3 regions of the Nocardia sp. NPDC127526 genome follow, and region 1 is predicted to be linked to each of the others. Evidence: riboswitches for the same ligand, from Rfam matches in the RefSeq annotation. Region 1 holds a riboswitch; each other region holds the start of a gene.
What was found. A riboswitch is a leader RNA that binds a small molecule or an ion and turns the genes downstream of it on or off. The one in region 1 is predicted to bind S-adenosylmethionine.
Positions count from the first base shown of each region.

Region 2: linked by a shared signal. The riboswitch ahead of ACFVIV_RS00070 (aminotransferase class V-fold PLP-dependent enzyme) and the one ahead of ACFVIV_RS16605 (rhodanese-like domain-containing protein) in region 1 are both predicted to bind S-adenosylmethionine.
Region 3: linked by a shared signal. The riboswitch ahead of ACFVIV_RS27845 (bifunctional o-acetylhomoserine/o-acetylserine sulfhydrylase) and the one ahead of ACFVIV_RS16605 (rhodanese-like domain-containing protein) in region 1 are both predicted to bind S-adenosylmethionine.

Region 1 is NZ_JBHXVO010000008.1:88,976-92,392, reverse strand. Features, by position in the region: gene ACFVIV_RS16615 (FAD-dependent oxidoreductase) at 1-1,311, opposite strand, end outside; gene ACFVIV_RS16610 (hypothetical protein) at 1,605-2,042, shown strand; SAM riboswitch class IV at 2,084-2,200, shown strand; gene ACFVIV_RS16605 (rhodanese-like domain-containing protein) at 2,216-2,638, shown strand; gene ACFVIV_RS16600 (O-succinylhomoserine sulfhydrylase) at 2,635-3,417, shown strand, end outside.
Region 2 is NZ_JBHXVO010000001.1:11,154-14,570, forward strand. Features, by position in the region: gene ACFVIV_RS00065 (hypothetical protein) at 1-39, shown strand, start outside; gene ACFVIV_RS00070 (aminotransferase class V-fold PLP-dependent enzyme) at 79-1,392, opposite strand; SAM riboswitch class IV at 1,437-1,552, opposite strand; gene ACFVIV_RS00075 (heme oxygenase (biliverdin-producing)) at 1,739-2,410, shown strand; gene ACFVIV_RS00080 (LysE family translocator) at 2,451-3,083, shown strand; gene ACFVIV_RS00085 (flavin reductase family protein) at 3,096-3,417, opposite strand, start outside.
Region 3 is NZ_JBHXVO010000021.1:103,159-106,575, reverse strand. Features, by position in the region: gene ACFVIV_RS27855 (MFS transporter) at 1-244, opposite strand, end outside; gene ACFVIV_RS27850 (TetR/AcrR family transcriptional regulator) at 379-1,074, shown strand; SAM riboswitch class IV at 1,086-1,196, shown strand; gene ACFVIV_RS27845 (bifunctional o-acetylhomoserine/o-acetylserine sulfhydrylase) at 1,293-2,618, shown strand; gene ACFVIV_RS27840 (homoserine O-acetyltransferase) at 2,663-3,417, shown strand, end outside.

The DNA.
Region 1 (3,417 bases):
GCCGAGGGCGCGCTCGTGCGCGTCCAGGCGGTACCAGCCGGCCCAGGTGGTGAACGGAATGCCCTTGGCCTCCAGGAACTCGGTCACGGCCTCCGGCTCCGGCTTGGCGGCCGGGGTGAAGGTCGGGGCGTCGTCGAGCAGGCAGGCGATGGTCTCGTTGGCGTCGCCCTTGGTGTGGCCGATGAGGCCGACCGGGCCGCGCTTGATCCAGCCGGTGACGTAGGTCTGCGGCAGGTAGCGCTCGGCGCCGTCGGCGTCCTCGTTCACCAGCACGCGACCGGCCTCGTTGGGCACGGTGCCGGCCTGGTCGTCGAACGGCAGCGACGGGATGTTCTGCGACAGGTAGCCGACCGCGCGGTACACGGCCTGGATGTCCCAGTCTTTGAACTCGCCGGTGCCCTTGCAGTTGCCGGTGCCGTCGAGTTGGGTGCGCTCGGTGCGCAGGCCCACGACCTTGCCGTCCGCACCGAGGATTTCGGCGGGGGATTCGAAGAAGTGCAGGAACAGCTTGTGCGGGCGGGCGCCGACATCGCGAATGGCCCACTGCTCCAAGGTGTTGCAGATCATGTCGACCTGCTTGGAATGGCGGCGGGCCGCTTCCGAGCCCTCGTCGTAGTCGATGTCCTCGGGATCGACGATGACCTCGATGGTCGGCGAATGATCCAGCTCGCGCAGCTCGAGCGGGGTGAACTTGGCCTGCGCGGGACCGCGGCGGCCGAACACGTGCACTTCCAGGGCCTTGTTGGCCTTGAGACCCTCGTAGACGTTCGGCGGGATCTCGGTCGGCAGCAGTTCGTCGCCGGTCTTGGCGAGCACGCGCGCCACGTCGAGGGCGACATTGCCGACGCCGAGGACCGCGACCTTCTCCGCGTCCAGCGGCCAGGTGCGCGGCACGTCCGGGTGCCCGTCGTACCAGGACACGAAGTCGGCGGCGCCGTAGGAGCCGTCCAGCTCGATGCCCGGGATCTCCAGGGCGCGGTCGGCATTGGCGCCGGTGGAGAAGATGACCGCGTCGTAGAAGCCCTGCAGGTCCTCGAGGGTGATGTCGACGCCGTAGTCGATATTGCCGAGCAGGCGGACCTGCGGCTTGTCGAGCACCTTGTGCAGGGCGGTGATGATGCCCTTGATGCGCGGGTGGTCGGGTGCGACGCCGTAGCGGATGAGACCGAACGGAGCGGGCATCCGCTCGTACAGGTCGATGCTCACCTCGGCGTCGGATTTCATCAACGCGTCGGCGGCATAGATGCCCGCGGGGCCGGCGCCCACGATCGCAATGCGGAGCGGGCGGGTCGCTGCACTCTGTTCGGTCATTCTTATGCGCACCCTTTGGTTGGAGCTACGTGTCGTCGGCCTGCGGCCTTCGTTCTTAGCTTAGGCTAAGTTGATGGTCCGGCTGCGGGCGGTGCCGGGATAGGAACCCCCGACGCTGCGGCGTTGCTGCATGGTTCTCGGTAATTCCCGCATTTTTGCGGGAATTGTGCCGATTCTAATCGTGCGTCTGGATTGTCCCCCGCGTCGGTGTGCTGGATCCCGGCGGCCCCTCATCCTCACGAGTACCCGGTGTCGCGGTCATCGCACCCATTCCGACCAGGCATGATCTAGTCATGAGCGATGACGGCCAATCCGATCAGCCAATTAAAATCAGCCAGAGCGAAACTCGTTCACTGTGGCCGTTCCTGCTGGCTGCGGGCGTAATCCTGGTCGTCATCATCGGCATCGTGGTCGCTGCCCTGGTGTCGCCGGTTGAGAAGAATGTCACAGACTCCGACCGGCTCGCGGTGGCCGCCAGCGCCTTCACCCAATCCCGCAGCGGCACCGACGTCCTGGATCCGAATACGGTGTGCCAGGGCTTCGACGAGAACCGCTCACCCCTGAGCAACCCTCGTGACGAGGGCGTCCAGTTCGAATTCGTGCGGCTCACCGACCCCGTGATCACCGGTGATCGCGCCACCGCGCAGGTCACCTACAAGGCCGACGGCGCCGAACGGACGGCGACCTGGACCTTCACCAAATCCGGCAGCCGCTGGCTGGTCTGCAACTGAACGTTTGACAGCCGGGCTCCGGCCCAGGCACTCTCATCCCAGGTCATGAGTACCAGCGCCAAGCCCCGGCTGGCTGGTCGGCAACCCTCCTCCGCGGTGGGGTGCTCCGGGTGACGACCTGGCCGCGCACCGGAAAAATGGTGCGGCAAGTGCGGATTCACAGGAGGTTCGAAGTGAGCTACGCGGGTGACATCACGCCGAAACAGGCGTGGGAACTGTTGCGGGACAATCCGGATGCGGTGCTGGTGGACGTGCGCACCGAAGCCGAATGGCGATTCGTCGGCGTGCCCGACACCAGCGGTATCGGCCGGCCGACCGCGCTGATCGAGTGGGTGGACACCAGCGGCACCCCGAATGCCCGTTTCGTGGACCAGCTGAAGCAGGCCCTCGCGGATCGTGCCGCCGAGTCGGACGCGCCGGTCATCTTCATCTGCCGGTCCGGTCAGCGGTCCATCGGCGCGGCCACCGCCGCCACCGCCGTCGGCTTCGCGCCGTCGTTCAATGTGGTCGAGGGTTTCGAAGGCGCGCTGGACGCGCGCGGGCATCGCGGCCAGACCGGCTGGCGGGCCGATGGACTTCCGTGGAGGCAGTCATGATCACCGGTGGCTCGTTCGACAAGCCGCTGCCCGAGGGCGTCGGCCCCGCCACCCTGGGCGTGCGCGGCGGCATCCGGCGCTCCGGCTACGACGAGACGTCCGAGGCGCTGTTCCTGAACTCGGGCTTCGTCTATGAGAGCGCCGAGGCGGCGGAGGCCTCCTTCACCGGCGATATCGAGCATTTCGTCTACTCCCGCTACGGCAATCCCACCGTCGCCATGTTCGAGGAGCGGCTGCGGCTCATCGACGGCGCCGAGGCGGCCTTCGCCACGGCGTCGGGCATGTCGGCCGTGTTCACCGCCCTGGGCGCCCTGCTCGGCGCGGGTGACCGCCTGGTCGCGGCGCGCAGCCTGTTCGGCTCGTGTTTTGTGGTGGCCAACGAGATTCTGCCGCGCTGGGGAGTGGAGACCGTCTTCGTCGACGGCGAGGATCTGGAGCAGTGGGAGCGGGCGCTGTCGGTGCCCACCCAGGCCGTGTTCTTCGAGACCCCCTCGAACCCCATGCAGACCCTGGTGGATGTCCGCCGCGTCACCGAGCTCGCGCACGCCGCGGGCGCGAAGGTGGTGCTGGACAATGTCTTCGCCACCCCGCTGCTGCAGCGCGGCTTCGACCTCGGCGCGGACGTGCTCGTCTACTCGGGCACCAAGCACATCGACGGTCAGGGCCGGGTGCTCGGCGGCGCCATTCTGGGCCCGCACGACTACATCGACGGCCCGGTGAAAAACCTCATGCGCCACACGGGTCCGGCGCTGAGCCCGTTCAATGCCTGGACGCTGCTC
Region 2 (3,417 bases), on a different contig from region 1:
TTCGTCGAGGAGCTCGCCGCCCGCTATCTCGTGCCATAACCCAACTCTCGGGACTCTCAGGGGCTTCGCCCCGAACCCTCAAAAGCCGCAGGGCGCAGCTCCCGCATCGGTATTCGCGAAAGGGCGGGTTTCCGGGACCGGGTTCCAATGGCCCTCGGTGCGGGCGTAATTCCAGGCCGGGCCGTTCTCCACCAGGGTGGCGACGGCGTCGATGAGCCGGTCCACGTCGGCGGCGGTGGTGCCCAGGCCGATGCTGGCGCGCAGGGCGGCGTCCACGCCGAGGCGGGACAGCAGCGGGTGGGCGCAGAAGCGACCGTCGCGCACGCCGATGCCGTGCTCGGCCGAGAGGTAGGCGGCGACCTGCCCGGGCTCGAAGCCGTCGATGGTGAAGGCGACAATGCCGACGGCGTCGGTGCTGTCCCGGAAGATGCGCAGGAACTTCACGCCCGGAACGGTTTTCAGACCGTAGCGCAGGCGATGGGTGAGGTACTGCTCGTGCTCGAGCACGGTGGCCTCGTCCAGTCCGGCGAGGGTGTCGCAGGCCGCGGCCAGGGCGGCCACGCCGAGCACATTGGGGGAGCCGGCCTCGTGGCGCTGCGGGGCGGGCGCCCAGTCGGCGCCGTCGGCGGTCACCGAGCGCACCGCGCCGCCGCCGGCCAGATACGGCTCGGCGGCATCGAGCCAGTCGCGGCGGCCGACCAGCACGCCCGCGCCGAAGGGGGCGTAGGCCTTGTGGCCGGAGAAGGCCAGGTAGTCGATGCCGGTGGTCTTCAGGTCGATGCGGCGGTGCGGGGCCAGTTGGGCGGCGTCGACCAGGATGCGGGTGCCGCACTGGTGCGCGATCCAGGCCAGGCGCTCCAGCGGGAGCAGTTCACCGGTCACATTCGAGGCGCCCGTAATGGCCAGCAGCGCAGCGGGTTTGCTGCACAGTTCGGCCACGATGCGCTGGATGGTCTCCTCGATGGTGTCGGCAATGGGCACCACGCGGCGGCCGTGGCGGGTCCACGGCAGGAAGTTGGCGTGGTGTTCCACGTCCAGGACCACGGTGTCGCCGGGCACGCAGGAGGCGAGCAGGTTCAGCGAATCGGTGGTGTTGCGGGTGAAGACCACGACCTGATCGTCGGCGGCATTGAGGAAGCGGGCGACCGAACCGCGGGCGGATTCGTAGCAGTCGGTTGAGATGCGCGAGGCGTAGCCGGCGCCGCGGTGCACGCTGGCGTAGGTCGGCAGCAGTTCGGCGATCCGGTCGGTGACCTGCTGCAGGGCGGGTGCGCTGGCGGCGTAGTCGAAGTTGGCGTAGCGAATGGTCCCGCCCTGCACGAGGGGCACCTGGAGGTCACAGCCGGAGACGGTGGCGAGAGCGGCACAGGTCTGGTCGGCGAAAGCAGTCATCACGAAATCCCATCGGGCCAGGGACACGCGATCGAATGATCGAGAGTCCGCGCTTGCCGCGCCCGGTTTTGGGCTGCGGCCTGGTCGTCACCCGGAGCACCCCACCGCGGAGGAGGGTTGCCGACCAGCTAGCCGGGGCTTTGCGCTGGTACTCATGACCTGGTTTGAGAGGTTGGCAGACGGCCGGGAGCCTTGTCAACCCCGTCCGGAAAATCATCCGAAAGTTGGATCGCCGGGACCGCAAAGTTCGAATCGCGAGATCGTTGCTGACGCGTACAGTCGATGGGGAAGTTAGGGTAGCCATACTTCGGCGGTTCCGGAGTTGATCACGAGAGGTTGTTAGACCATGTCTGCGCAGGCCAACACCACCGACACCGGCACGCCGTTCTCGACCCTCATCCGCACCGCGACCGAGCGGCAGCACGAAGAGGCCGAACACTCCACCTTCATGCGCGACATGCTCGGCGGCGCACTCGGAGTCGAGGCCTTCTACCGCTACACCGCGCAGCTGTGGTTCGTCTACGCCGCCCTGGAGAAGCATTCCGCCGAGCTCGCCGGGAATCCGGTCGCGGGGCCGTTCATCCGGCCGGAACTGGCCCGCCTGCAGTCCCTGGAAGCCGATCTGGCCCACCTGGGCGGGGCGAACTGGCGCGATGAGCTGACCGCGCTGCCGTCCACCGCCGCCTACGCCGCCCGCATCGAGGAGTGCGCGCGCAGCTTCCCGGCCGGATACGTGGCCCACCACTACACCCGCTACCTGGGCGATCTTTCCGGCGGCCAGGTCATTCGCGGGACCGCCGAGAAGCTGTGGGACCTGCCCAAGAAGGGCGACGGCGTGCGGTTCTACGTCTTCGACGGCATCTCGAATCCCGCTGCGTTCAAACGCGAATACCGCGAGCAGCTCGATCAGCTGCCGGTCGGCGGTCCCGAGGTCGAGCAGGTGCTCGATGAGGCGCGGCTGGCGTTCACGCTGAACACCGAGGTGTTCCGCGAGCTGGGCGCGGAGTTCGCCGCCTAATTCCCTTGCCCCGGCGGCGGCGGTGCGCTGCCATGGAGGGGTGAGCCTTCCGCTGCTGCTGAGCTTTATCGGGCTGTGCCTGGTGCTGTCGCTGACGCCCGGGCCGGATTCTTTTCTGGTGCTGCGGTTTTCGATTATCGGGCGACGACCGGCGGTGGCCGCGGCGATCGGGTCGGCGCTGGGCGGGATCGTCTGGGCGGTGGTGGTGGCCGCCGGGGTGGCGGCGCTGCTGGAGCAGTCGGCCACGGCCTATCGGGCCTTGAAGGTGGTCGGTGGAATCTACCTGGTGTACTTGGGGATTCGCGCGTTTCTGGAGTATCGCCGCAATCGGGGCGCCCGGGCGGCGGAGCTCGCCGTCGATGCGCCGCGGGCCGGCGTCACCGTTCGCTCGGCATTCGCTGCGGGATTGCTGTCGTGCATTTTCAATCCGAAGGTGGGGTTGTTCTACCTCGCGGTGCTGCCGCAGTTCCTGACCGAGGTGACCTTCGCGAACACCCTCGCGCTGGGCGCCATCGAAGCCGCGATCGCCGCGGTCGAAATGGTGCTGCTGGCGGTGGCGGCCTCGCGGGCGGTGACGCTGCTGCGCAGCCCGCGGGTGCGGGATCGGCTGGAACAGCTCAGCGCCGGAATCCTGGCGGCGCTGGGTATCGGGACCGTGTCCTCCGCGGCCTGATCCGGAGGGGATTCAGTCGGAGATCTCGGCGCGGTGGTAGGCGCCGTTGTAGTAGACCAGCGGTCCGGCCGACGGCGCGTCCTCGGTGTTGTCGTGCACCCGGGTGACCAGGCCGACCACCAGGGTGTGGTCGCCGATGGGGATGAGCTGATGGACCGTGGCGCGCACCCAGATCGGGGTGCCGTGCAGGACCGGTTCCCCGGTGTCCAAGGTGGTCCACAGCGATCGATCGCTGAACCGCTCCTCCGCGGCCTTGCTGAACCGCTGAGCCAGATGCTTCTGATGCTCGCCCAGGAAGTGCACGACCAGCGATTCGGCCCGCAGCATGGCGGCG
Region 3 (3,417 bases), on a different contig from region 1:
GCCGCCCGCCGAGCAGCAGCAGGCCGCCGAAGATGAGCGTGTACGCCGTCATCACCCATTGCCGGTCGCCGTCGCTGATGTGCAGGTCCTGCTGTGCGAAGGGCAGCGCGATCGTGACGATGGTGACGTCCAGCACCACCATCAGCTGCGCCAGGGCGAGTACGCCCAGCGCCCACCAGCGGGTGGAAGTCGTTGTCTCGATTGGTTTCCGGTCGGCGTCCAGCGCCGCGATCCCGCCGGTCATGGTCATCTCCTCGGTTGCCGGGCAGTGCAGCCCATCGTGTCACCGGGCGACAAATGTCGTCAAGAGAAATCTGTCGCGTTGCGACAGTTGTCAGATGAAGTCACAATCGCGCGAGGTATCGCTAGACTGGACCGATGCTCGGTTTGTCGACGTCGACCACCCGGACCGGACTCCGGGAGCGCAAGAAGCAGCAAACGCGGTCTCGGATCATCGAGGTCGCCCTGCGGTTGTGCGACAAGCAGGGCTTCGACGCCACCACCGTCGAGCAGATCGCCGACGCGGCCGATGTCTCACCGCGCACCGTGAACCGGTACTTCGACTCGAAAGAGGCCATCGTGGTCGGCCTCATCGAGGACTTCGAGGGCGCGCAGGCCGAGGCGCTGGCCGCCCAGCCGCGCACCGGCAATGAACTCGAAGCGCTACGCGCCAGCTTCCTCGCGGTGATCGACCGCATCCTCACCGAGGGCGAACCGATCTCCTTCGAGCAGTTCAAGCAGATGCAGCGGCTGATCCTGGACAACCCCACCGTGCGGGCCCGCAGTTTCGAATCCGTCTCCTTCGAACAGGCCGCCCTCGCACAGGTGCTGGCGGAGCGGCTCGGCGCCGCGCCCGATGCGCTCTCGGTGCAGCTGCTGCTGTCGATCTGGCAGGTCATCTGCCATGCCGGCAAGGAGGACAGCCTGCGGCAACTGCTCGACGGGAATGATCTGGAAGCCATCGCCGCGCACTGCGTGAATCACGTGAACACCGCCTATGCGGAGTACATCCGGGTGTGCGCGGTTCCGAGTGTGTCCGGCCCCACTGCGGGAAGTTCCGAATCCGGCGGTTAGAATCTCGCTCAGGTCAAGAGCATCAGCGACAAGCCCCGGCTCGCTGATCGGCAACCCTCCAGCTGCGGTGGGGTGCTCCGGGTGAGGACCTGGCACTCGAGGGACGAGTGCAAGCGCAACGTAGGAGGCCACCCGAAATGTGTTGTTGTCGAAGCCTATTCGTTTCTCGATAACGTCAGACTTCCGCCTTTCGGCGACCTTTTTTCTTGGAGCAGGACATGAGTGACTCGACCGCGCCCATCGACCCGGCCGACTGGTCTTTCGACACCAAGCAGATCCATGCCGGGCAGGCGCCCGACGCCGCCACCGGGGCCCGCGCCCTGCCGATCTATCAGACGACGTCCTATGCCTTCCGCGATACCGATCACGCCGCCGCGCTGTTCGGGCTCGCCGAGCCGGGCAATATCTACACCCGCATCATGAATCCCACCCAGGACGTGGTGGAACAGCGCATCGCCGCGCTGGAGGGCGGTGTGGCGGCGCTGCTGCTGGCCTCCGGGCAGGCGGCGGAGACCTTCGCCATCCTGAATCTCGCGGCGGCGGGCGACCACATCGTGTCCAGCCCGCACCTGTACGGCGGGACCTACAACCTCTTTCACTACTCGCTGCCCAAGCTGGGCATCGAGGTCAGCTTCGTCGAGGATCCCGACGATCTGGAGCAGTGGCGGGCGGCCGTGCGGCCCAATACCAAGGCGTTCTACGGCGAGACCGTCGCGAACCCGAGCAGTTCGATCCTGGATATCCCGGGCGTTGCTCGAATCGCGCACGCGGCGGGCGTGCCGCTCATCGTGGACAACACGGTGGCCACGCCGTACCTGATCCAGCCGCTGAAGCACGGCGCGGACATCGTGGTGCATTCGGCCACCAAGTACCTGGGCGGGCACGGTTCGGCGGTGGCCGGTGTGATCGTGGACGGCGGCACCTTCGACTGGACCGTGCGCGATGCCGGCGGGCAGTCCCGGTTCCCGGGGTTCACCAGCCCCGATCCGTCCTACAACGGCGTGGTCTTCGCCGAGCTCGGCGCGCCGGCGTTCGCGCTCAAGGCGCGCGTGCAGTTGCTGCGCGATCTGGGCGCGGCCGTGTCGCCGTTCAACGCGTTCCTGATCAGCCAGGGCATCGAGACGCTGAGCCTGCGGGTGGAGCGGCACGTGGCCAATGCCCGGGCGGTCGCGGAGTTTCTGGCCGCCGCGCCGGGTGTGGAATCGGTGTCCTACGCGGGCCTGCCGAGCTCACCCTGGTATGAGCGTGGCAAACAACTGGCACCCAAGGGCGTCGGCGCCATCGTCTCCTTCGAGCTGGCCGGCGGCGTGGACGCGGGCAAGAAGTTCGTGGAGGCGCTGGTCCTGCACAGCCATGTCGCTAACATCGGGGATGTGCGCTCGCTCGTGATCCATCCGGCGTCGACGACCCATTCCCAGCTGACTCCCGAGGAGCAGCTCGCTTCGGGCGTCACGCCTGGTCTGGTGCGTCTGGCCGTGGGCATCGAGGGTATCGAGGACATCCTGGCGGATCTCCGGGCCGGACTGACGGCGGCGGCACGGTGATCGTGAACATCGAATCGAGCACGGCGCGGGAGACGGCGGAAGCACTGCTCCCGCCGTCCGACGGGACGCTCGGCAGCATTGCCATCGGCGCGGTGCGGCTGGAGAACGGGGCCGTCATTCCGGATGTGACGCTGGCCGTGCAACGGTGGGGCGAACTTTCCGCGAATGCCGACAACGTGATTCTGGTCGAGCATGCGCTGACCGGTGATTCGCACGTGGTCGGCCCGGCCGACGTGCATCACGCCCAGCCGGGCTGGTGGGACGGCATCGTGGGCCCGGGCGCGGCCATCGATACCGGCGAATGGTGTGTCATCGCCACCAATGTGCTCGGCGGCTGCAAGGGCAGCACCGGGCCGGGTTCCCTGGCCGCGGACGGAAAGCCCTGGGGCGCACGGTTTCCCGAGATCTCCATTCGCGATCAGGTGACCGCCGAGGTGGCGCTGTTCGATCTGCTCGGCATCGACCGGCTGGCGGCCGTCGTCGGCGGGTCCATGGGCGGCATGCGGGTGCTGGAGTGGATGGTCGGGCATCCGGAGCGGGTGGGTTCCGCGCTGGTGCTGGCCGTCGGCGCGCGCGCCACCGCCGATCAGATCGGCACGCAGACCACGCAGATCGCCGCCATCACCTCCGATCCGGACTGGCAGGGCGGCAACTATCACGGCAGCGGGCGCGCGCCCATGACCGGCATGGGGCTGGCGCGGCGCATCGCACACCTGACCTACCGCACCGAGTTCGAGCTCGACCATCGCTTCGAGAATCACGCCCAGGGCACCGAGAATCCCTGGGACGGTGGGCGATA